Regions from separate parts of the Alteromonas sp. ABH4_456 genome, predicted to be linked through region 1. Evidence: predicted binding sites of a transcription regulator. Region 1 holds the regulator's gene; the other holds the start of a gene.
The links. Region 1 encodes NrdR, which represses ribonucleotide reductase genes. Its sites were predicted from a motif close to AAACACNANATNTNGTGTTT; they were not measured.

Region 1 (12,553 bases):
AATCGCTTCCAGCTCACCTTGTTCCTTTGCCAGCGCATCAAAATCGGCGTCTGCTTCGGCGTAGGCGGCATACACTTCATCAAGACGGGTAAGGGCGTGTTTTACATCAGCAACCGCTTCTTCGATGTTGCCGCGTACGTCTTTGGACTCGTCCAGCTTAGGTTCCTGTGGCAGGTAACCAATGTTGATACCCGGCTGCGGGCGGGCTTCACCTTCTATTTCGGTGTCCACGCCGGCCATGATGCGGAGCAGGGTAGATTTCCCCGCACCGTTAAGACCCAGAACACCGATTTTGGCGCCAGGGAAAAAGCTCAGAGAGATATCTTTTAAAATATGACGGTTGGGTGGCACAATTTTGCCAACCCTGTGCATGGAATATACGTATTGTGATGACATGTTCCGAACAGTGTCCTTGCTTCAATATAAGTAAATGATATGCCATCTATTGTACTCGCTTTGTCCTCAATCTGACCAGTAAAGCCAGCAGTGATTTTCAATGATGGGTTAATTTTGAACGTTTACATGGCGGATGGCAGGAAATTAATGGTGAGGGTCAGGACGAATCCGGGATTTTGCATTACCATACACACAGGAAATTGACTAACAGGTTAAGCTATGACGGCACACGCAAAACGCACATACACTTTAACTGAGCTGGCTGACCACGTGGGTGGCAGTGTGGCGGGTGATGAAGCCCGTATCAACGAAACAAAGCTGAGTGGTGTGGGCACTCTGGCCGGGTCCAAAGGCCACCAGATTTCATTTCTGACCAACGTAAAATATAAGTCGCAACTGGCTGATACGGCCGCCGGAGCGGTGATTCTGAATGAGAAAATGCTGGACGAGTGTCCGGTTCCTGCGCTGGTTCACAGTAATCCCCACGCAGCCTTTGCCCGCATAGCCCAGTTGTTCGACACCACACCTGAGGTGGCATCCGGAATCGCTGAAACGGCGGTTGTGGCTTCTTCTGCTACGCTGGGAACCAATGTGTCACTGGGTCACAATGTCATTATTGAAGATAATGTCATGCTGGGTGATAACGTCAGAATCGGCGCAAATACCGTGATTGGAAAAGGCACGAAAATTGGTGAGGGTTCGACCATTTATCCCAACGTCACCGTGTATCACGATATTGTGATTGGTAAGCGGGTGACTATTCACAGCCAGACCGTTATTGGAGCGGCAGGTTTTGGATACGCAAACGACAAAGGAACATGGCTGCCTATTCCGCAAACCGGCAGTGTACAGATTGGCGATGATTCACAAATTGGTGCTTCAAGCAGCATCGACCGTGGCGCAATGGAAGATACCATCATCGGTAAGAATGTGATTATCGATAATCAGGTACAGGTAGGACATAACTGTATCATTGGTGATCACTCCTGTATTTGCGGCGCTACAGGCATTGCTGGCAGTTGTCATATCGGCAAATACGTCATACTTGGCGGAGGCTGTGGTGTGAATGGACATATCAGCATTTGCGACAATGTGCAGGTAACCGGTTATACCATGATTGTGCAGGATATTACCGAGTCCGGCGTTTATTCATCCGGTCAGCCGGCCATGAAAAACCGCGACTGGCGTAAAGTGACTGTACGGACCCGTCAGATCGATGATCTCTTTAACCGTGTGAAAGCGCTGGAAAAAGGTTAAATCTTTCTGAATTGTAATTAAACGTTATATATGGCCGCAGGCCGCGGCGTATAAGCGGTAGGGCAGTGTTAAGAAATGCTGCCGCTGCGGATATAAACGAAACGGGCATAAAGCAGTATACATGCGGCTTAAAATGACTAAAATATGCCCCTCATTTTTTAGCTGTCCATAAAACGCAGAGTAAGGAGCCTTCATGTTACCTCGCGATATGACTATTGCGGATTACGATCCGGAACTGGCAGATGCCATGGCCAAAGAAGCTGAGCGTCAGGAGCATCACATTGAGCTCATCGCATCAGAAAACTATTGCAGTCCACGTGTCATGGAGGCGCAAGGCTCTCAGTTAACGAATAAGTACGCAGAAGGTTATCCCGGTAAGCGTTACTATGGTGGTTGTGAGCATGTAGACGTGGTAGAGCAACTGGCGATTGACCGTGCTAAGCAACTGTTTGGTGCTGAGTACGCCAACGTTCAGCCCCATGCAGGCTCTCAGGCCAACGCTGCTGCGTTTATGGCTCTAATTAATGCCGGTGATACTGTTCTGGGTATGAGTCTGTCTGAAGGCGGTCACTTAACTCACGGTTCTCACGTAAACTTCTCAGGTAAAACCTACAACGCGGTACAGTATGGTCTGAATGAAGAAACCGGCGAAATCGATTACGAGCAGGTTGAAGCACTGGCCTTAGAGCACAAGCCTAAGATGATTATCGGTGGTTTCTCTGCTTATTCAAAAGTGGTTGACTGGGCCCGTTTCCGTGAAATCGCAGATAAAGTAGGTGCGTACCTGCTGGTCGACATGGCACACGTTGCCGGTCTGATTGCTGCCGGTGTTTATCCGAGCCCGCTGCCTCATGCACACGTAGTGACTACCACGACTCACAAAACCCTTGCGGGTCCCCGTAGTGGTCTGATCCTGTCTGCCTGTGGCGACGAAGACATCTACAAGAAACTGAACAGTTCCGTATTCCCCGGCAACCAGGGTGGTCCTCTGTGTCACGTTATTGCAGCTAAAGCGGTAGCGTTCAAAGAAGCCCTTCAGCCTGAATTTAAAGAATATCAGCAGCAAGTTGTGAAAAACGCAAAAGCCATGGTTGAAGTGGTGCTGGAGCGTGGTTACGACGTAGTGTCAGGCGGTACTGAAAACCACCTGTTCCTGCTGGATCTGATTAAGAAAGATATCACAGGTAAAGACGCTGATGCCGCGCTTGGCCGTGCAAACATCACTGTAAACAAAAACTCTGTACCAAAAGATCCACGTTCACCGTTCGTGACCAGTGGTCTGCGTATCGGTAGTCCGGCGATTACCCGTCGTGGCTTCAAAGAAGAGCAGGCGAAACAGGTTGCGACCTGGATCTGCGACATTCTGGACAACATGGGTGATGAAAGTGTTGTTGAGCGTGTTAAAGGTGAAGTTGTTGAACTGTGTAAAGCGTTCCCGGTTTACGGGTAAGCCGTTTTATCAGTATGAAATTCCCCGCTCTTAGTCAGTAAGAGTTGATGCCGTCAGAGCAGCCTGTGCTGCCTGGCGGCTTTGTTGTTAAAAGGACCTGCTATGTTTTGCCCGTTTTGTTCGGCACAGGAAACCAAAGTTATCGATTCCCGTCTGGTGGCAGAAGGGCATCAGGTACGTCGCCGTCGCGAATGTGTTATCTGTCACGAGCGCTTTACTACCTTTGAAAGTGCTGAATTAGTGATGCCGAGAGTCATTAAACGGGATGGTTCGAGAGAGCCGTTCAATGAAGATAAGCTGCGCGCCGGCTTGCAGCGGGCACTGGAAAAGCGCCCTGTGAGCACGGAGAAAGTGGAAGAAGTGATTTTGTCGCTCAAGTCTGCATTGCGTGCTACCGGTGAGCGGGAAGTCTCCAGTGAATTCCTTGGTAATCTGATTATGGATGCACTGAAGGTGCTGGACAAAGTCGCTTATGTGCGGTTTGCGTCAGTGTACCGCTCATTTGAAGATATTCGTGAGTTTGGTGAGGAAATTGCCCGTTTAGGAGACTGATAACCGCCATGAAAACCACGTCAGCTGTTTCCATTTCTCAGGACTACGCCTGGATGGCGAAAGCCATCAGACTGGCTACGCAGGGTCAGTTCACCACATCTCCGAATCCCCGTGTCGGTTGTATTATTCTTGACAGTAACGGTGCCTTAGCCGGACAGGGTTACCATATTCAGGCCGGCACTCCCCACGCGGAAGTACATGCTCTTCGTGAAGCGGGCGATAAGGCCCGTGGCGGTACGGCTTATGTCACACTTGAGCCCTGCAGTCATTTCGGACGAACGCCTCCCTGTGCCGATGCTTTAGTGGAGGCTGGTGTCAGCAGGGTGGTTATCGCCATGACTGATCCGAACCCTCAGGTAAGCGGCCGTGGCATAAAAAAACTTCAGGATGCCGGCATTGATGTGGTGTCTGATATTCTGGCGGCCGAATCGGCAGCATTGAACCCCGGTTTTATCAAACGCATGGTATCAGGCAAACCGCGGGTAACGGTGAAACTGGGTATCAGTCTTGATGGCAAAATAGCGTTGTCTAACGGCGTCAGTCAATGGATCACCAGTCCCGAATCCCGTCGCGATGTGCAATTACACCGTGCTGCAAGTTGTGCCATTCTAACCGGCAGTGGCACTGCACTGGCCGACAATCCGTCTTTGCTGGTCAGGGAAAATGAAGCCAATTTTTCTGATTATCCTGTTTCGCCGGTAAGGCAGCCGCTCAGGGTCGTGATAGACAGCCACAACCGGTTACCGGACGATCTGCAATTATTCACAGACGGACACAAAACCCTGCGGGTAACCGGTCAGCCAGTTGCGCCGCAAACCAGTGTCCCTGCACTGGCCGTCTCCATGCGTGGCAATTACATAGACCTGTCTCAGCTCATGGAGAAGCTGGGGGAGCGGCAAATTAATGATGTTTGGGTGGAAGCCGGCCCGGGTCTTGCCGGTGCATTGTTTACTGCCGGTGAAGTTGACCGGCTTGTGGTGTATCAGGCGTCCAAACTGTTGGGTGACAAAGCACAAAGCATGCTCACGCTGGATGAATTTGTGTCGCTGGATGAAACGCCGGTACTGTCACTGACTGACGTACGGCAAACCGGCCCTGATATCCGCTTGTCATACGATATTATTAAGTAACGCTTTTGTAGAGGGTATACGATGTTTACCGGAATTATTCAGGCCCTGGGGACGATTCAGTCTCTTGATCACCGGGGCGAAGACATCAAGCTGACTGTGTCGTCAGAAAAGCTGGATATGTCTGATGTGGCCCTTGGCGACAGTATTGCCACAAACGGCGTCTGTCTCACAGTAACCGACTTCGGTACAGATTATTATTGTGCTGACGTGTCAGCCGAAACCATCCGTTACACCGGTTTTGCCAATTATAAGCCCGGCAGTACCGTGAATCTGGAAAAAGCCATGCGCCCCACCGATCGTTTTGGTGGTCATATTGTATCCGGCCATGTGGACGGCGTTGGTGAAGTCAAAAAGATTGTTAAACACAGTACTTACATTGAAATCTGGATTTCTGCCCCCACTGAGTTAGCAAAGTATATTGCCCATAAAGGCAGTATCACGGTGGACGGCGTCAGCCTGACTGTGAATGAGGTGGATGGCAATGAGTTTATGTTGTGGATCATCCCTCACACCCTGCAGGAAACGGTTATCGGCACTTATAAAGCCGGCAGTCGGGTCAATCTGGAAGTAGACGTGGTTGCCCGCTATCTGGAACGCCTGATGATGGGTGACAAGGCAGCAGAAAAGACCACCAAAAAAGACATTAGTATGGCCTTCCTGGCCGAAAATGGTTTTCTTAGAAAATAACCCTACATAAGTGAAATTATGGCACTCAACACCACAGCTGAAATAATTGAAGATATCCGTCAGGGTAAAATGGTTATCCTGATGGACGATGAAGATCGCGAGAATGAAGGCGATATCATCATGGCCGCTGAGCATGTGACGCCGGAAGCGATTAACTTTATGGTTACTCATGCCCGCGGACTGGTATGCCTGCCCATGACGCAGGAGCGCTGTGAACGTTTGAATTTACCGCTGATGGTAGATAAAAACGGCGCACAATTTCATACCGCCTTTACCGTTTCCATTGAAGCAGCACGTGGCGTAACCACCGGTATTTCTGCTGCAGACCGCGCGACCACAATTTTGGCCGCGGTAGGTAAGGATGCTAAAGCAACTGATATTGTGCAGCCGGGCCACATTTTTCCGTTAATCGCTAAAGAAGGTGGTGTACTGAACCGTGCAGGTCATACCGAAGCAAGCGTCGATCTTGCCCGTCTTGGTGGCTGTGAGCCAGCTGCTGTTATTGTCGAGATCCTCAATGAAGACGGCACCATGGCCCGTCGTCCTGAGCTCGAAAAATTCGCCGAAAAATACGATATAAAAATCGGCACAATTGCGGATCTGATTGAATATCGCAATCTGAACGAAACCACTATAGAGAAAGTTGCCCAGTGCAGCCTGCCTACGGAATATGGTGAGTTCGAACTGCATACCTTTAAAGATGTTATCGATAATCAGATTCACTTTGCGCTGAAGAAAGGTGACATTGACCCGGAAACACCTACACTTGTGCGTGTTCACTTGCATAATACGCTTAGTGATTTACTGGGTTCTACCCGCGCGATAAACCGTACCATGACGTTACCTGATGCCATGAAGCGCATTGCAGACGAGGGTGGTGTGCTGGTGGTGCTGGGTAAAGAAGAAGACCTGGAAGGGCAGGTCAGACAATTTGCTGCAGAAGACCGTGGTGAAAAGCCGGAAGGAAAAACCTGGACCGGTTCATCACGTACCGTAGGTGTTGGCAGCCAGATTCTGGCGACCATGGGCGTTAAAAAAATGCGTTTGCTCAGCAAGCCGGTTAAATACCACGCGTTGTCCGGCTTCGGACTGGATGTGGTGGAATACATTCATAATTAGTTCCCGTGTAATTCGTGAACATTCGATTTAGTTTGCGCGCAGTTATGCTATACTGCGCGCCGTTTTTTCATAGGGGTGGAATACCATGCAGGTAATTGAAGGTAATATTCGCGCAACAGGCAAGAAATTCGCGATTGTTGTGTCACGTTTCAACAGTTTTGTTGTAGAAAGCTTGCTTGAAGGTGCGCTGGATACGTTAGAGCGTCACGGTGAAGTCAGCGACAATGACATCACCCTGGTTCGCGTACCGGGTGCATATGAATTACCTGTAGCAGCGAAAAAACTGGCAGAAAAAGGCCAGTTCGATGCGATTATCGCTTTAGGTGCGGTGATCCGCGGTGGTACGCCTCACTTTGATTTTGTTGCCGGTGAGTGTAACAAAGGTCTGGCCCAAGTATCACTGGAGTATGGTATTCCGGTCTCTTTCGGTGTTATCACCACAGATTCTATCGAACAGGCTATTGAGCGTTCCGGTACCAAAGCGGGGAACAAAGGTGCAGAAGCTGCACTGGGTGCCCTTGAGATGGTGAACGTTGTTTCAGCGCTTAACGATCTTTAACCGGGGGTTACGTGAAAGTATCCGCACGTCATAAAGCCAGAGAACTTGCCCTTCAGGGTGTTTATTCATGGCAAATGAGCAAGAACGATATCGCCCAGGTGGAGTTATCACTTGCGACCAGTAACGATATGCAGAAAGTCGACATGGTGTATTTCCAGGCCATGTTGCGCGGTGTTGCGGAAAATGCAGAAGCATTAGACGTAAAAATTAAGCCATACCTTGGCCGTTTACCGGAAGAACTGGATCCTATCGAAAAAGCGATTCTGCGTATTGCTACCTATGAATTAACTGAGCGCATGGACGTGCCTTATCGCGTAATTATTAACGAAGCCATTGAACTTGCTAAATCTTTTGGTGCCGAAGAAAGCCATAAGTTTATCAATGGTGCGTTAGATAAAGCGGTGAAGACGTTACGTCAGCACGAGCGTTAACAGCGATCCATTTACGTACCTGTACGTAATGACACGACGACACTGAGTTAACCGGTAAAACGTGAAAGAATTTGATCTTATTGGCCGTTACTTTGCAAATGGCGGCCATCAACGAAAAGACGTAATCGTCGGCATCGGTGATGACTGTGCTGTTACGTCTGTTCCTGCAAATCAGCAGCTCGCCATTACCACTGATACACTGGTGTCCGGCGTGCATTTCCTTAAAGATGCGCCTGCCAGATCCGTAGCCTATAAAGCAGTAGCTGTTAATCTCAGTGATCTCGCCGCAATGGGTGCAGAGCCAGCCTGGATTTCTCTTTCCCTGTCTATGTCGCATGTGGACGAAACCTGGATGGAAGAATTTGCCAGCGGCTTGTATGAGCTGACCAGATACTATTCTGTGCAGCTCATTGGCGGTGACACGGTACGTGGTCCTCTGGCTATGACTATCACTGCGCAGGGTTTTATTCCTCCTGAAGCAGCGTTGAAGCGCAGCACGGCGAGACCCGGCGACTGGATATATGTTACCGGCACTACCGGTGATGCCGGCGCTGGTCTGGATATTCTCAAAGGGTCACGTGAAGCGAAAGAGGAAGACAGGGAGTTTCTGGTTAAACGTCATTTGTATCCCACTCCGCGTGTAGCTGTCGGAACAGCGCTGCGACGCATTGCCTCTTCCTGCATTGATGTGTCAGACGGCCTGCTGGCCGATTTAAATCACATTCTGAAAGCATCGAATTGCGGTGCAACTGTGCACGTAGACCGCTTACCCGTGTCTTCGGCCTTATTCAATTGTGTGGGTGCACAGGATGCCTACCGTTATGCGCTGACTGCCGGTGACGATTATGAACTGGTCTTCACTGTAAACGAAGAGCAGCGTGGCAATCTGGAAACGTCTCTGGCCAGCACAGGTGTAAAGGCTACCTGCATCGGTCAGGTAACCGGCCAGGCAGGCAAAACAGACTTAAAATTGTATGACGAGCCGTATCAACTGAAAGACGTTGCGGGCTACGAGCACGATTTTTAATGCAACCTGAGTACCGTGCCAGAGTATCAATGAAAAATCCGGTGCATTTTTGTGCACTGGGCTTTGGCTCCGGTCTGATCCCGTTGATGCCGGGGACGTTTGGTTCTCTGGCAGCGATTCCCTTAATTCTTCTCTTTGCGCCGGCCGGTAACGTTATTTTTATCACGGCGACGATATTGAGCTGCATTGCGGGTGTGTATTTTTGCGGTAAAACTGCCACAGATATGGGTGTTCATGATCACGGCTCCATTGTCTGGGATGAAGTGGCCGGTATGCTTCTTACTTTTCTGTTTGTTCCGCTGAGTATTTCTACGCTTATTGCCGGTTTCGTGTTGTTCCGTATTTTTGACATTTTGAAGCCTTGGCCTATCGGACCCGTTGATAAAACGGTTCACGGGGGACTTGGCATCATGCTGGATGATATTCTTGCTGGGATTATGGCTTGTGTGTGCCTGCATGGTCTCATATGGCTGGTTCCCGCCATAGGTTAACTTTCACGGACTTATCGAATAAAAAAGCCGTTCTGTTTGAAGCAGAACGGCTTTTTCGTTTATGTTTTACAGTAACCTTTCTCAGTCACCAAAATACGCCTGCACCTGACGGACAATTCCGGCGGTGTCGAGACCATGCTCAGCATACATTTCCTGTTGGGTACCCTGCAATATGAAGCTGTCAGGTAGACCAAGATGAAGTGTGTGCATTCTTTGCTTCGCAGATTGAAGATATTCGGTTACCGCAGAACCTGCACCGCCCATGATACAGCCATCTTCCAAGGTCACGATGCCTTCGTGCTCCTTGCAGATTTCATCAATAACCGCAGTATCCAGAGGTTTAACAAACCGCATATCAACCACTGTGGCATTGAGAGATTCAGCGGCTTTCTCTGCATAAGGTAGCAATGTACCGAAATTCAAAATAGCAAGCTTGTTACCTTTGCGAAGCGTACGTGACTGGCCCAACGGGATTTCAGTCATGCTTTGTTGCGGCGTGATGCCTTTGCCGGCACCGCGGGGATAACGCACAGCAGCAGGCTTCTGCGCCTTGTGACCGGTATAAAGCATCTGACGACATTCATCCTCATCAGCAGGGGTCATAATGATCATGTTAGGAATACAGCGTAAAAACGCGATATCAAATACGCCCTGGTGAGTGGGACCGTCAGCACCAACCACACCGGCGCGGTCGATGGCAAACAGCACAGGTAAGTCTTGTAGCGCCACATCATGGATCAACTGATCGTAAGCCCTTTGCAAGAAGGTAGAGTAAATGGCAACAACGGCGTTATACCCTTCTTTGGCAAGACCGGCACCGAAGGTCACAGCGTGCTGTTCTGCTATTGCTACGTCAAAGTACTGTTCAGGGAACTGCTGGGAAAACTTCACCATGCCTGAGCCTTCACGCATGGCAGGGGTAATGGCCATGAGTTTGGGATCCTGAGCCGCCATATCGCACAACCACTGGCCGAAAATAGCCGAAAACGTGGGGGCTGAAGGTGCAGATTTAGGCAGGGCGTTATCTTCCGGATTAAATTTTGGTACAGCGTGGAATTTAATCGGATCCTGTTCCGCTACAGGATAGCCTTTCCCTTTTCGTGTAACCACATGCAGGATGTGCGGGCCTGAGAACTGACGCATGTTGCGCAGGGTATCGACCATGCCATTAACATCATGGCCGTCGATGGGACCAATGTAATTAAACCCGAGCTCTTCAAAAATAGTGCCCGGCACTACCATGCCTTTGATGTGCTCTTCTGCACGGCTGGCAAACTCTTTAATCGGTGGAACGTTACTCAGCAGCTTTTTACCGCCATCGCGGATTTTATTGAAAAAGTTACCGGTAAGCAGACGTGCCAGGTGACTGTTCAGTGCACCGACGTTTTCCGAAATAGACATTTCATTGTCGTTAAGTACCACCACCAGGTCTTTATTAATGTCCCCGGCATGGTTCAACGCTTCAAACGCCATACCCGCTGTCATTGCACCGTCGCCGATGACGGCAACCACTTTGCGGTCTTTGCCTTCTTTTTCTGCTGCTACAGCCATACCCAGCGCGGCGCTGATGGATGTGGACGAGTGACCGACAGCAAAGGTGTCGTACTCACTTTCCGGAGGCCACGGGAACGGGTGCAGACCATTTTTTTGTCGGATCGTCGACATGCGGCCGGCACGGCCGGTCAAAATTTTATGCGGGTAAGCCTGATGGCCTACATCCCATAATAAACGGTCGAATGGGGTGTTATACACGTAGTGTAAAGCCACGGTCAGTTCTACTGTGCCAAGGCCGGAAGCAAAATGGCCACTGGTCTGACTAACTGAAGCCAGTAAAAACTGTCGCAACTCATCAGCCAGTTCACGGAGTTTTTCCTGTGGCAGCTTTCTGAGTTCATCCGGCGTCAGTGCCTGTGCCAGAACAGGATAGTGCGTTAATTCTAAACTCATTGTTATCGTTTCATTATGTTGTTTAGCATAAATCAGTATGTCCGTTTTACCATCAGGTCCGTAAACTCAGACAGCAATCCGGTATTGTAGGGCAAACTGTCTAAAGCTTGAAGGGCGCTGGCATGAAGACGGTTTAATTCAGCCTTCGCCTGTGCCATTCCCAGTAATGCCGGAAACGTATTTTTGCCAAGTTCAATATCGGAACCCTGCGGTTTACCGGTGACTTCGGCATCACCTTCCACATCCAGAATGTCATCCTGAATTTGAAAGGCCAGCCCCATGTCTCCCGCGTAACCCGTCAGTGCTTCGCGGTGTTCCGGTTTAAGATCATTGCAAAGTACCGTAATCATTTCCGCACAGGCCTGTAGCAATGCGCCGGTTTTCAAGCGATGCAGGCGGGTTAGAGACGCAATGTCGATGGTGGAACCGGTAGCTGCAAGGTCTATCGCCTGACCACCGCACATGCCGGCGTAACCTGAGGCTCTGGCAAGAATGCTGACCAGTTTTGCGCGCTGACCATTGGCAAAGTCGCTCATGGGTGCATCAGCAAGAATACTGAACGCCAGGGTTTGCAAGGCATCTCCGGCAAGGATAGCCGTCGCCTCATCAAACTGAATGTGACAGGTGGGCTTTCCTCGGCGAAGATCGTCATCGTCCATTGCCGGCAGGTCGTCATGGGCCAGAGAATAGGCATGAATGCATTCTATCGCCATGCTCACTGCGGCCTGATCCTGACCGGGAATATCCAGTGTATTGCCGATGATATGTACCAGTAACGGACGCATACGCTTGCCACCGGCAAGGAGCGCATATTCCATGGCTGCGCGAAGTTGTGGTGCGTGATCAGGAAGTGCGGCAACGAGGCGCAGCAAGCTTTCGTCAGTGTCGTGCTTAATCTTCTGACGTAAGCTGTCTATATTTGTCATGAATTACCTGTATAACAAGGTGGAGCGGAGCGGTCTCTCCGCCAGATTTTATCAGTCTTCAGAAGGGGTGAAATCAACCAGTGTTTGTTCACCTTGCTCAGCGAGCAATATTTTGACTTTCTGTTCTGCCTGCGCGAGAGCCTGTTGACTCAGACGGGATAATTTTACGCCACGTTCGAATTTTTCTAAAGCTTCATTCAGCGGCAGTTCTCCCGATTCCATTTCCGTCACGATGGCTTCAAGTTCTGCCAGTGATGCTTCAAAAGAGGGCGCAGATGGCGTTTTTTCTGTGGTCACGTCGGATACCCGGTGCAGTTTTAATGATAATCGCGCACATTAACCGGGCAGGCACGCGGGGTCAATTGGTTTGTCCTGTTCCTGTGTGGTCAAACGACGGGTATCTCTCTGGTTTTATTGGTGATACCTAATAATCAGCATTCATCTGGTAATCTTGTATTTTGATTATAGAATTCATAATACCGGCCGATAGAGATAATGGCATCGCGATAAGAGAGTTTTTTGAGGAGCAATAAGTGGATTTAGCAACCGTCATAGGCATGTTAGGTGGTATCGGCTTTATT
Region 2 (12,553 bases), on a different contig from region 1:
ATTTTTTTGTGCGCCGGCATAAATAATACCGTGTGCAGCCACATCCAGCGGTTGCGACAATATACAAGAAGACATATCAGATACCAGCGGTACCTTACCTGCCTCAGGTAACCAGTCAAAAGCAATACCATCAACGGTTTCATTGGGGCAAAAATGCAGGTAAGCCGCATTCTGGTCAACATCGCCGGCATTGACTCTTGCGACTGATTTCAGTCCGTCAATCTCGATGGTTTCACCAATCACTTTGGCATTGTTGTATTTAGATGCCTCAGCAACGGCCCCTTTCGACCAGGAGCCGGTAACCATGTGCAAAGATGTGTCACCGGTTTGAGAGATGTTCAGCGGCACAGAGGCAAACTGTCCGCGGCCGCCACCATGGGCAAAAAGTACTTTGTAATTGTCCGGTACGGCCAGTAAGTCGCGCACGTCCTGCTCTGCTGTAGCGGCAACTTCAATAAAATCTTTGCCTCGATGGCTGACTTCCATGACAGAGCAGCCTGAATCACGCCAGTTCAGAAATTCCGCCTGTGCCTGCTGCATGACCTCTGCAGGTAACATTGCGGGTCCAGCACTGAAGTTAAATACATTACTCATAGATTATTTCAACACCTGTAAACACAACAAGCGGCAAAAGCCGCTTGTTGAATAAGAGTTAAAACGCGCTGCAGTTAACAGCGCGCCGGCTTATTCTTCTGTCGTTGGCTTATCGCTGTCTGAGACAGCGGCATCATTGTTAGCAGATGCTTCTTCAGCGGTGTTTTCCCCGCCTTCTTCCAGTTCAAGTTCTTCGTCGATCACTTCTTCGATACGTTGAAGACCTACTACTTTCTCATCATCAGCAGTTCTGATCAGACGTACACCCTGGGTGTTACGGCCAACCGTAGACACTTCACCGACACGGGTACGTACCAGTGTGCCCATGTTGCTGATAAGCATGATTTCGTCGGTTTCATCAACCTGTACAGCGCCGACAACTTTACCGTTACGTTCTGACACTTTGATAGACACCACGCCCTGAGTCGCACGACTCTTAGCCGGGTAATCTTCAAGGGGCGTACGTTTACCATAACCGTTTTCAGTTGCAGTAAGGATGGCGCCGTCACCACGGGGAACAATCAGAGATACCACACGCTGACCTTCCTGCAGTTTAATACCGCGAACACCCGTTGCCGTTCTGCCCATAGGACGAAGAGCCTGCAACTCTTCACCGGTTTCCGGATCACGTTTCACTTCACCTGTTTCTGAGTCGCGCAGTTTTTCGTTAAAACGAACCACTTTACCTTCGTCAGAGAACAGCATGATGTCGTCATCACCGTGGGTGATTGATACGCCAATCAGTTCATCGCCTTCATTAAGGTTAACGGCAATAATACCACTGGAGCGCGGTCTGGAGTACAGACTCAAATCAGTCTTTTTCACCGTACCGTTGGCTGTCGCCATGAGTACAAACTTGCCTTCTTCAAATTCTTTAATAGGCAGAATGGCAGTGATCCGCTCGTCATTTTCCAGCGGCAGAATATTCACAATCGGTTTACCACGGGCGTTCCGGCTGGCAAATGGTAACTGATAAACCTTCAACCAGTACAGACGGCCACGGGTAGAGAAACACAGAATGTGGTCGTGGGTATTCGCAACCAGCAGACGCTCAATGAAATCTTCATCTTTCATCTTCGTCGCTGACTTACCCTTACCACCACGGCGCTGTGCTTCATATTCAGTCAGTTTCTGATATTTCACATAGCCTTCGCGGGACAGCGTCACAACAACGTCTTCCTGCTCAATCAAATCTTCAATATCAATGTCATGACTTGCAGCCGTGATCTCTGTGCGACGTTCATCACCAAATTCATCACGCACTTTTTCGAGCTCTTCACGAATCACTTCCATCAGACGCTCAGGACTGCGCAGAATGTGCAACAACTCAGCGATGATAGCCAGTAGCTCTTTGTACTCATCAAGGATCTTTTCGTGCTCAAGACCTGTCAGTTTATGAAGACGCAGATCAAGGATGGCCTGTGCCTGTTGTTCTGTCAGGTAGTACTTGCCGTCACGGATACCAAATTCCGGTGTCAGCCAGTCCGGACGGGCTGCATCATCACCGGCACGCTCAAGCATGTCAGCAACATCACCCAGGTGCCAGCCCTGTGCAACCAAAGCTTTCTTAGCTTCAGACGGACTCGGCGAAGCTTTGATAAGCTCAATGATAGGATCGATGTTGGTCAGTGCGATGGCAAGACCTTCAAGGATATGGGCACGATCCCGCGCTTTACGCAGTTCGTATACCGTACGGCGGGTAACCACTTCACGACGGTGAAGGATAAAAGCCTCAAGCATTTCTTTAAGGTTGAATACTTTAGGCTGACCGTTATCCAGTGCCACCATATTAATACCGAATACTGTTTGTAGCTGGGTATTGGCATACAGGTGGTTAAGCAGTACTTCCGCCGACTCGTTGCGTTTTACTTCAACAACAATGCGCATACCGTCTTTGTCAGACTCATCACGCAGGGCAGAAATACCTTCGATACGTTTTTCTTTTACCAGTTCAGCGATCTTTTCAATCAGGCGGGCTTTGTTTACCTGATAAGGGATCTCATTAACAATGATGGTTTCTTTACCATTACTGTCGGTTTCGATTTCCGCTTTGGCACGCAGATAGATTTTGCCTCGACCGGTACGGTAAGCATCATCAATACCCTTACGACCACTGATCATCGCCGCAGTAGGGAAATCCGGACCCGGAATATACTGCATCAGCTCTTCAATGGTAACGGCAGGATTCTCTATCATTGCGATACAGCCGTTCACCACTTCAGTGAGGTTGTGGGGCGGAATGTTTGTTGCCATACCAACGGCAATACCGGAGGAGCCGTTTACCAGCAGGTTTGGTACTTTAGTAGGTAAAACCTCTGGAATTTGCTCAGTACCGTCATAGTTAGGTACGAAATCTACGGTTTCTTTATCAAGATCCGCCAGTAACTCATGGGCAATTTTAGCCATACGTACTTCGGTATAACGCATGGCCGCGGCAGAGTCGCCGTCTACAGAACCGAAGTTACCCTGCCCGTCTACCAGCATGTAACGTAAAGAGAATGGCTGTGCCATACGTACGATGGTGTCGTATACCGCACTGTCACCATGAGGGTGATATTTACCGATAACATCACCCACCACACGGGCGGATTTCTTATACGGTTTATTGAAGTCGTTTTTGAGTTCGTTCATCGCGAAGAGTACGCGGCGGTGAACCGGCTTGAGGCCGTCCCTTACGTCAGGCAATGCTCGCCCGACAATAACGCTCATCGCATAATCAAGGTAGGAGTTTTTAAGCTCTTCCTCGATATTTATGGGGAGAATTTCTTTAGCGTTATCAGTCATAAACTGCTATGTCCCTTGATTCAAGTTCAAGCGTATCCAATGTCACGCACTTTTAAATGCAGCTAAGAACAGCGCTTTCTTATTATGGGTTTTACAAGTAATCATTGAGTGTATCACCGGATGACAGATTTATGTAGCGCTTAATACCCGCAAATGGGGCTGTTATTACCAACCGATTACTTTTCACGCAATTAATCCACTTTAATACACAAATCGTCCCTTTTACTGCTTTGATCATGTATCGTATTTATCAAAATCAATCTCCTCTATCTGATAATACGAGCACCAGTATGTCGAATGTCGATGAACAAGAAATTGCCAAATTCAGTGAACTGGCCTCCCGTTGGTGGGATACCGAAAGTGAATTCAAACCCCTGCACTTAATCAACCCGTTAAGACTTGATTTTGTGCAGCAGCACTGTGATGGTCTGTTTGAAAAGAAAGTGCTGGATATTGGTTGTGGCGGCGGCATTCTTGCAGAATCCACGGCTAAACTAGGTGCTGATGTTACCGGTATTGATTTGGCGTCTGCTTCTTTAGAGGTTGCTAAACTTCATGGTCTCGAATCCGGTGTAAAAGTCGATTATCAGTGTGTTTCTGCAGAAGACTTTGCAGAACAAAGACCCGGAGAGTTCGATGTGGTGACTTGTATGGAAATGCTCGAGCACGTTCCCGATCCGGCATCGATCATCGCTGCCTGCGCCAAGCTGGTTAAGCCCGGTGGCCATGTATTTCTGTCTACTTTAAACAGAAATGTGAAATCCTGGCTGATGGGCATCGTTGGTGCCGAATATATCCTCAAGCTGGTACCAAAAGGCACACATCAGCATGCCCGTTTCATTAAGCCTTCAGAATTAATGGCAATGACCGATAAGGTTGATCTTTTTGCCAGAAATACCACAGGTCTGCATATGGATCCGCTAAGCCGCCAGTTCTACTTATCGGACAAAAACATCGATGTGAACTATATCGTCCATACGCAAAAAAGCCTGCTGTAAACACTATATATAGTATATAAGAATAAATATTACGCTATATGTCGTATTTGTAACCAACCCGCTTTGAGCGATTAAAACTTTTTAACCGGCGATCAAAAAAAGTAAAAAATGGTTGCATCTGTCTGATTTGGCTTAGTCATGCCGCTCATAGGTGAGTTACCACTAACCTTTTTCAGGGACCGTTTTGATCGCTGGATAAACCACCAGATATTGGGTTGCAAAACCACGCAAACCTCACTATCTTGTGTCTTGTCCGACGGGTGTTTTAGAACAATAAAGTAGTACAAAAACACGGGATCCCGCCAGGCAGTAAGGGATCTCTGCTGGATCAAGCTTTCAAGGCTTAGCAAATTCAATTTTATAAAGATGAATAGGGTGCCAACCCTTGCTTCATGCGCTAACAAACTAACGGCCAGTACAAATGAACAACAACTTGTATGTCACTAAACGCAATGGCGAAAAAGAAGTCATTGAGTTAGATAAGATCCATAAAGTGATCACGTGGGCAGCAGAAGGGTTAAATAACGTTTCTGTTTCTCAGGTAGAAATCAAAGCTCAGATCCAATTTTACGATGGTATCAAGACCGGCGAAATCCACGAGACATTGATCAAGTCAGCAGCCGATCTTATTTCAACAGATGCGCCTGATTATCAGTATCTTGCAGCCCGTCTGGCGATCTTCCACCTGCGTAAAAAAGCATATGGTCAGTTTGAGCCGCCTAAATTGTTTGATCATGTTAAAAAGATGGTTGAACAGGGTAAGTATGACGAGCACCTGTTGTCTGACTACACGCAAGCTGAATTTGAGGCGATGGATGATTTCATCGATCACTGGCGTGATATGACCTTCAGTTATGCTGCTGTTAAGCAGCTTGAAGGTAAGTATCTGGTACAAAACCGTGTTACCGGCGACATCTATGAAAGTGCCCAGTTCCTGTATGTTCTGGTAGCCGCCTGCCTGTTCGCTGACTACCCGAAAGAAACCCGTCTTGATTATGTCCGCCGTTTTTACGATGCAACATCGACATTCAAGATTTCTCTGCCTACACCGATTATGTCCGGTGTGCGCACCCCTACCCGTCAGTTCAGCTCATGCGTACTGATTGAAACCGGTGATAGTCTGGATTCTATCAACGCCACCGCCAGCGCCATCGTAAAATACGTGAGTCAACGTGCCGGTATTGGTGTAAACGCTGGTCGCATTCGTGCACTGGGTAGTCCAATCCGTGGTGGTGAAGCTTTCCACACAGGTTGTATTCCTTTCTACAAGTACTTCCAGACTGCGGTAAAAAGCTGCTCTCAGGGCGGTGTTCGTGGTGGTGCAGCGACGTTGTTCTACCCGCTGTGGCACATGGAAGTTGAATCACTGCTGGTATTGAAAAATAACCGTGGTGTTGAAGAAAACCGCGTACGTCATCTCGACTACGGCGTGCAATTCAACAAGCTGATGTATCAGCGTATGATGAAAGACGGCTACATCACACTGTTCAGCCCGTCTGATGTACCCGGTCTGTACGATGCTTTCTTTGCTGATCAGAACAAGTTCGAAGAGCTGTATGTGAAATACGAACAGGATGACTCCATTCGTAAGAAGCAAATTAAAGCCATGGAACTGTTCAGTCTGTTTATGCAGGAACGTGCTTCAACCGGACGCATCTACCTGCAAAACGTTGACCACTGTAATACTCACAGCCCGTTTGACCCGGCTGTTGCCCCTGTCCGTCAGAGCAACCTGTGTCTTGAAATCGCGCTGCCGACCAAGCCGTTGGAGCACGTAAACGACGAAAACGGCGAAATCGCACTGTGTACGCTGTCAGCATTTAACTTAGGCGCGATTAAATCTCTGGATGAATTCGAAGAATTATCCGACCTAGCTGTGCGTGCACTGGACAGCCTGCTCGACTATCAGGATTACCCTGTTCCGGCGGCATACCATGCCACCATGAATCGTCGTACGCTGGGTATAGGTGTTATCAACTTCGCTTATTATCTTGCGAAGAACGGCGTGAAGTACTCTGACTTCAGCGCAAACCCGCTTATTCACCGTACGTTTGAAGCGATGCAGTATCATTTATTGAAAGCGTCTGTGAATCTGGCAAAAGAGAAAGGTGCCTGTCCTAAATTTAATGAGACCACCTACTCTAAAGGTATTCTGCCTATCGATACCTACAAAAAAGATTTGGACGCCATTTGTAATGAACCCTTACACATGGACTGGGAAGGCCTGCGCGCTGAAATGATGGAGCACGGACTACGTAATTCTACGCTGTCTGCGCTGATGCCGTCTGAAACGTCTTCGCAGATTTCCAATGCAACCAATGGTATCGAGCCGCCCCGAGGTCATATCAGCATTAAATCTAGTAAAGATGGTGTACTGAAGCAAGTTGTTCCTGAATATGAAAATCTGAAAGATGTCTATGAACTGCTGTGGGATATTCCGTCCAATGACGGTTACCTGCAACTGGTTGGTATTATGCAGAAATTCATTGACCAGACTATTTCTGCTAACACCAGTTACGATCCGGGCAAATATGAAAGCGGTAAGGTACCGATGAAGTTGCTGCTCAAAGATCTGCTGACCTCTTACAAGCTGGGTGTGAAAACACTGTATTATCATAACACCCGTGACGGCAACACCGACACCAGCTCAATGGAAGTCAAACAAGGCCAGGCGAAACCTCAACCACAGGCGCAAACCGCTGTGATTGAAGAAGACGACGACTGTGCCGGCGGTGCATGTAAAATTTAACGATAAACCAGGGCTTGCCCTGGTTTCTTCCGTTTTTAACTGATAAATCTGTTCTGAGTACTATCGCAGTTATGAAATACACAACGTTTAATCAACAAAGCGTCAATCCTCTCGTCGAGCCAATGTTTTTCGGTAACCCTGTTAACGTAGCCCGTTACGATCAGCAGAAGCACAGCATTTTCGAAAAACTCATTGAAAAACAAATCAGTTTCTTCTGGCGACCGGAAGAAGTTGACGTTACGCGTGACCGTGTAGACTTCCAGAAACTCACAGAGCCTGAGCAGCACATTTTTATTTCTAATCTGAAATATCAAACCTTGCTCGATTCCGTTCAGGGCCGCAGTCCGAATATTGCATTCCTGCCCATCGTGTCATTACCGGAGCTGGAAACCTGGATTGAAACCTGGTCTTTCTTTGAGACGATTCACTCCCGTTCTTACACTCATATTCTTCGTAACCTGTTTTCCGATCCGAGTGCAATTTTTGAAGACATCGTGGTTAACGAGCAAATCAAGCGCCGTGCTGCTGATATTTCTAAATACTACGATGATCTGATTTTCCACACACAGTTGTGGCAGACACAAGGTGAAGGCGTTCATACCGTCGACGGCGAAGTGTACGAAGTGAACATGCGTGTTCTGAAGAAGAAAATGTACTTGTGCATGAATTCAGTTAATGCCCTGGAAGCGGTTCGCTTCTATGTGTCCTTTGCCTGCACCTTCGCGTTTGCTGAGCGTGAGCTGATGGAAGGTAACGCAAAAATTATCCGTCTGATTGCCCGTGATGAAAACCTGCACCTGTCCTCTACTCAGCACGTGCTGAACCTGTGGGCCAGAGGCAAGGACGATCCTGAGATGGCAGAAATCGCCGCAGAGTGCCATGAAGAGGCACGCCAGATCTTCATCAGCGCTGTTGAGCAGGAGAAGGAATGGGCTGATTACCTGTTCAAGAACGGCTCAATGATCGGTATGAATAAGGAAATTCTGTGTCAGTACGTGGAATACATCGCGAATCAGCGTATGACCGCTATTGGCTTTGACGCACCATACGAAGTGAAAAGTAATCCGTTGCCGTGGATGAACAACTACCTGAACTCAGATAACGTACAGGTTGCGCCTCAGGAATCAGAGATCAGTTCCTATCTGGTAGGTCAGATTGACTCTTCAGTCAGCGAAGATGACTTCGCCGATTTTGAATTGTAATTCCTACCTTCCCCGTTAATGGGAAAACCTGAATCCACACTTCGTATCGATATTGTCGATACGGGGTGTGTTGATGCCGTACCGGATAAAACACTGCTGGAATCTTTGGAATCCGCAGGTCTGGCTTGTCATTATCATTGCCGCGACGGTTTCTGCGGAGCCTGCCGGACTAAATTGATAGAAGGGTCGGTGGAATATACCACAGACCCCCTCGCCTTTATTGACGATGATGAAATACTGCCCTGTTGCTGTAAGCCGGTAACAAACATCAAAATAGATGTTCCGCTTTAACTTACCTGACTCAACGCATTATCAGGAATGAATCTTTAGCAATCCTTATCTTCCAGATCCATTTTATCTTTCATTTTTTCACAGCCGTCTTCAATTGCATTACCGGCATCGTCGGCCCACTCTTCAGCTTTATCTTTGGCATCGTCTGTCCAGTCTTCCGCCTTATCTGCTGCATCTTCAGCAAATTCCTCTGTCTTATCTGCCAGATCAGATGCTGCATTTTTTGCATCATCAAATGCACTGTTGGCGGCACTTTTTGCTTTAGTCATTGAGTCTTCAGCCTGTTCCTGTTTTTCTTCGCTACATGCGCCAAGAACGCAGGTAAACAGACCAATGCATAGTAATGATGAGAGTTGTTTTGTCATTTTCATATGTCTTTCCTTTTACGCAGTTAAGTGTGTACTGATGTTAATCCTGCGGGCAATCAATACCTGCAGGGCTGGTTAAAAATAACACAATATTAAAAGGTAACAACAGCCACCTGAGTTTTATGGCTGCTGAACCGTATGCTGTCAGTGCTTATCGGCACGGCTCTGAAACTTACGTTCTTCGGTGTTGATTTTGATCCACTCGCCGGTACTGATGTACTCCGGCACCTGAACAACCAGACCGGTAGACAGAGTAGCGGGTTTGGTACGGGACGTCGCAGAGGCTCCCTTAATGGAAGGGTCAGTTTCTACCACTTCCAGTTCAACACTCATGGGTAAATCAAGCGCTACCGGCACTTCGCTTACAACCAGAACCTGAATACCGTCAGTTTCTTCGTTAATGAACAAAGCTTCATCAGCAATACTGTCTTTATTCAGATGGTAAGGCGTGTAATCTTCTTTATCCATGAATACATATTCATCGCCGTCGATGTAAGAGAACATTGCTGGACGGCGCACTAAATCAGCCATTTCCAGCATGTCAGAATCCTTAAATGTTTCATCATATTTTGCACCGCTTACCACATCGTACATACGCATACGATAAATGCTGCCGCCTGCACGGCCCTGTGGTACAGAACGGTCAATATCTCTGACAATACATGTCTTACCGTCAAAAATGATGGTGTTATTCTTTTTAATTTCACTTGCCTTAGGCATGGCGGTTCCCTGTATTAGTAAATCAGACCAACAGGCCCGATCAGGAGTGGAAAGCCTCTATTTTCCGCGATTTCTCGTCGGTAAGAAAGCGTTTTAAATGTCTGTTTTGCTGATTGAAACGGCGACGTCAGATTAAGGAAATGCTGTTTGGTTATAAGCACAGAATTTGTGCCACTTCACTTACCAACGCGGAGTAACTTTTCGTCTTTAATAATACCAAGCTGATACAGCGCCAGGGCAATGTCTTCAAGTTCCGCATCCTGCTCAGGAGTCCGGTCAGCAGTCTCTCTGAGAAGTTGATAATACGCTTGCATGGATTTAGTTCTTTTGGACACTTGCCGGCACTCAAAACACTCGCGGCAATGTGAGTCCACATAAAACTTTAAATGTTCAAACCAGTATTGTTGTTCTCTTGCGAAGAAGATGAAAAGCCTGCTGCAGACCGTACAGGTTTCCTCTATATCTACGTAGATGCGACGCGGGCACATCCGGAAATTTTGTAACGACGTGTCCGCCTTAATCGCTGTTTGGGGAAAAAACTGAAGTGACGAATATCTCCAGTGAGCATTGGTAATCTCTTCAAGTGAGTGTTCTTCATCTGAAGCTAACGGGACATTTCCATATTTTGGATGATTAACATATTCCATTACCGATCCTTTGACTTTCTGTAGCAAAAACACACAAAGTTCTTTCTCTATGCGAAGCGCATGTAGAGAAACCTGTTTGTTGAACCTGCCGGTCAGCGCCATTTTCTTATTACCAGTACAATGCCACCAATGATTGCAGCACTGGCAATAATGACTCTGACGTTAAGGCTTTCAGATAGAAATACCCAGCCCATCAAGATGGCAATTACCGGTACACTGAGTTGTAAAGTGGCGGCATTAGTCGCCGCTATTTTAGGGAGTACGGCGTACCACAAGGCATAACCCAAACCCGATGCGATGGCACCGGACAATACGCCATAGATGATACCGTAGCGGATAGTTGTTTCTGAAAGTGAAAGTGGCTCATCAACAAAGATAAACAGCGCGACAATAAACGGCGTCGTACGGACAAAGTTTCCTGCCGTCATTAAAAGTGGCGATGCTACGCCTTTGCCTAACAGTGAATACACTCCCCAACTGATACCGGCAGTAATCATCAGCAATGCAGCGGGCAGCGGCGGGGCTGTAACACCTGGCAGTACCAGATAAACTAAACCTGCAAAAGCGACTACAAAGCCGGCTGTCTGAATAAAACTGAACCGTTCCCCTCTGAAAAAGCCGATGCTGATCATTGAAATTTGTACAGCACCAAACAGTAACAGAGCGCCGGTGCCCGTAGTTACGCTTTGATAGGCAAAAGAGAAGCCTGCTGCATAGCAGAATAGTGCGACAGATCCTGCCCAGCTTCCCTGTTTTGCAGGATGATGCCCTTTCATTTGGATAAGCAAACTCAGCACCACAGCACCGCTGAGTAACCTTACGAGTGTGAAAGAAGCCGGCCCGATATCAGTCTCTACCAGCGCCATCCGGCACAAAAGGGAATTAGCAGCAAAAGCCACCATGGCTAAGCAGGCGTACAACAACGTAGATACAGGCATGAATCGCTCCTTTTATTTTGTTCACCTTCCCACGACAAAGGAGCAATTACAATGGTACTTGAGATCCGGTTACTCCGGTCCGGTAAACACCGGACACAAAAAAAGCACCCGCAGGTGCTTTTCAAAAAGGGACGACTTTAGAGCTTTAAGCCTAAACGGTCAGCCACTTCAATGTATGTTTCTACTACAGAACCTAAGCCCTGACGGAAACGGTCTTTATCCATTTTCTTACGGGTTTCTTTGTCCCACAGGCGACAACCATCAGGACTGAATTCATCACCCAGAATAATATTGCCATCACTGTCCAGACCAAATTCCAGTTTATAATCCACCAGAATCATACCGCCTTTATCGAACAGATCTTTGAGTACATCGTTAACGGCAAAAGTCAGACGTTTCATCTCTGCAATTTGCGCTTCAGTTGCCCAGCCAAATGCAGTGATGTGATAGTCATTAACCATAGGATCATGCAGCGCATCATTTTTGAGGAAGAATTCAAAAATGGGAGAATCGTTAAGCATCAAACCTTCTTCAACGCCCAGACGACGAACCAGTGAACCTGCAGCAACGTTACGAACGACGCACTCTACCGGAATCATATCCAACTTTTTCACCAGAGAATCGGTGTCTGACAGCAACGCCTCAACTTGTGTGGCAATGCCGGCTTCTTCCAGCTTTGTCATAATGAAATGATTGAACTTGTTATTCACTTCACCTTTACGGTCAAGCTGTTCAATTTTTTCACCGTCAAATGCAGACGTATCATTTCTGAACTCAAGGATGAGTTTTTCGCTGTCATCAGTGAGGTATACAGTTTTGGCTTTACCGCGGTAAAGTTCTTCGCGCTTTTCCATCATCAGTCTCAAAAATTAGATATCCAGATTGTCCTGAGTCATGACTCGGGCAAATTGCTCGTACATGTCGGCAACCTGATTAGGTTCAAACGGCTGACTCTCATTATCCATGAAAGTCACACTCGTTCTGTTTTCGCCGGCCGGCACCACTTTCAAACGATAATCACCTTTTTCAAGAAGGGATTCACCGTCAGAAAACAGGCTGCCCCACCAACCATTATCCTCACCATTATAGGTGACAAATAACAGGCCTGTGGTTCTGTCTAAATCTTTTACGTCAAAGCCAAGGTTGCGTAACACCAGCAGCATTCTTGGCCATACAATATCGTGTCTGGCGTCAACTACATAGGCTGCATCACCGTTAGCGTCAAATCCCATTTCCAAATTAAGACCACTGCGGATTTCAGC

Region 2: a site for NrdR is predicted at 4,575-4,594, ahead of nrdA (class 1a ribonucleoside-diphosphate reductase subunit alpha). Genes of this name have one in related genera too.

The regions. Positions count from the first base shown of each region.
Region 1 covers NZ_JBSWXO010000019.1:25,191-37,743, reverse strand. Annotated here, with positions in the region: gene ettA (energy-dependent translational throttle protein EttA) at 1-396, opposite strand, end outside; gene lpxD (UDP-3-O-(3-hydroxymyristoyl)glucosamine N-acyltransferase) at 616-1,653, shown strand; gene glyA (serine hydroxymethyltransferase) at 1,847-3,103, shown strand; gene nrdR (transcriptional regulator NrdR) at 3,206-3,655, shown strand; gene ribD (bifunctional diaminohydroxyphosphoribosylaminopyrimidine deaminase/5-amino-6-(5-phosphoribosylamino)uracil reductase RibD) at 3,664-4,785, shown strand; gene ACXAG2_RS19930 (riboflavin synthase) at 4,807-5,472, shown strand; gene ribBA (bifunctional 3,4-dihydroxy-2-butanone-4-phosphate synthase/GTP cyclohydrolase II) at 5,491-6,591, shown strand; gene ribH (6,7-dimethyl-8-ribityllumazine synthase) at 6,677-7,150, shown strand; gene nusB (transcription antitermination factor NusB) at 7,162-7,581, shown strand; gene thiL (thiamine-phosphate kinase) at 7,643-8,608, shown strand; gene ACXAG2_RS19905 (phosphatidylglycerophosphatase A family protein) at 8,608-9,099, shown strand; gene dxs (1-deoxy-D-xylulose-5-phosphate synthase) at 9,181-11,046, opposite strand; gene ACXAG2_RS19895 (farnesyl diphosphate synthase) at 11,079-11,972, opposite strand; gene xseB (exodeoxyribonuclease VII small subunit) at 12,024-12,269, opposite strand; gene pomA (flagellar motor protein PomA) at 12,506-12,553, shown strand, end outside.
Region 2 covers NZ_JBSWXO010000001.1:99,491-112,043, forward strand. Annotated here, with positions in the region: gene serC (3-phosphoserine/phosphohydroxythreonine transaminase) at 1-594, opposite strand, end outside; gene gyrA (DNA topoisomerase (ATP-hydrolyzing) subunit A) at 685-3,378, opposite strand; gene ubiG (bifunctional 2-polyprenyl-6-hydroxyphenol methylase/3-demethylubiquinol 3-O-methyltransferase UbiG) at 3,669-4,376, shown strand; gene nrdA (class 1a ribonucleoside-diphosphate reductase subunit alpha) at 4,798-7,125, shown strand; gene nrdB (class Ia ribonucleoside-diphosphate reductase subunit beta) at 7,197-8,327, shown strand; gene yfaE (class I ribonucleotide reductase maintenance protein YfaE) at 8,346-8,618, shown strand; gene ACXAG2_RS00525 (hypothetical protein) at 8,654-8,983, opposite strand; gene efpL (elongation factor P-like protein EfpL) at 9,131-9,706, opposite strand; gene ACXAG2_RS00535 (zinc-ribbon domain containing protein) at 9,883-10,455, opposite strand; gene ACXAG2_RS00540 (DMT family transporter) at 10,446-11,291, opposite strand; gene purC (phosphoribosylaminoimidazolesuccinocarboxamide synthase) at 11,429-12,145, opposite strand; gene bamC (outer membrane protein assembly factor BamC) at 12,161-12,553, opposite strand, start outside.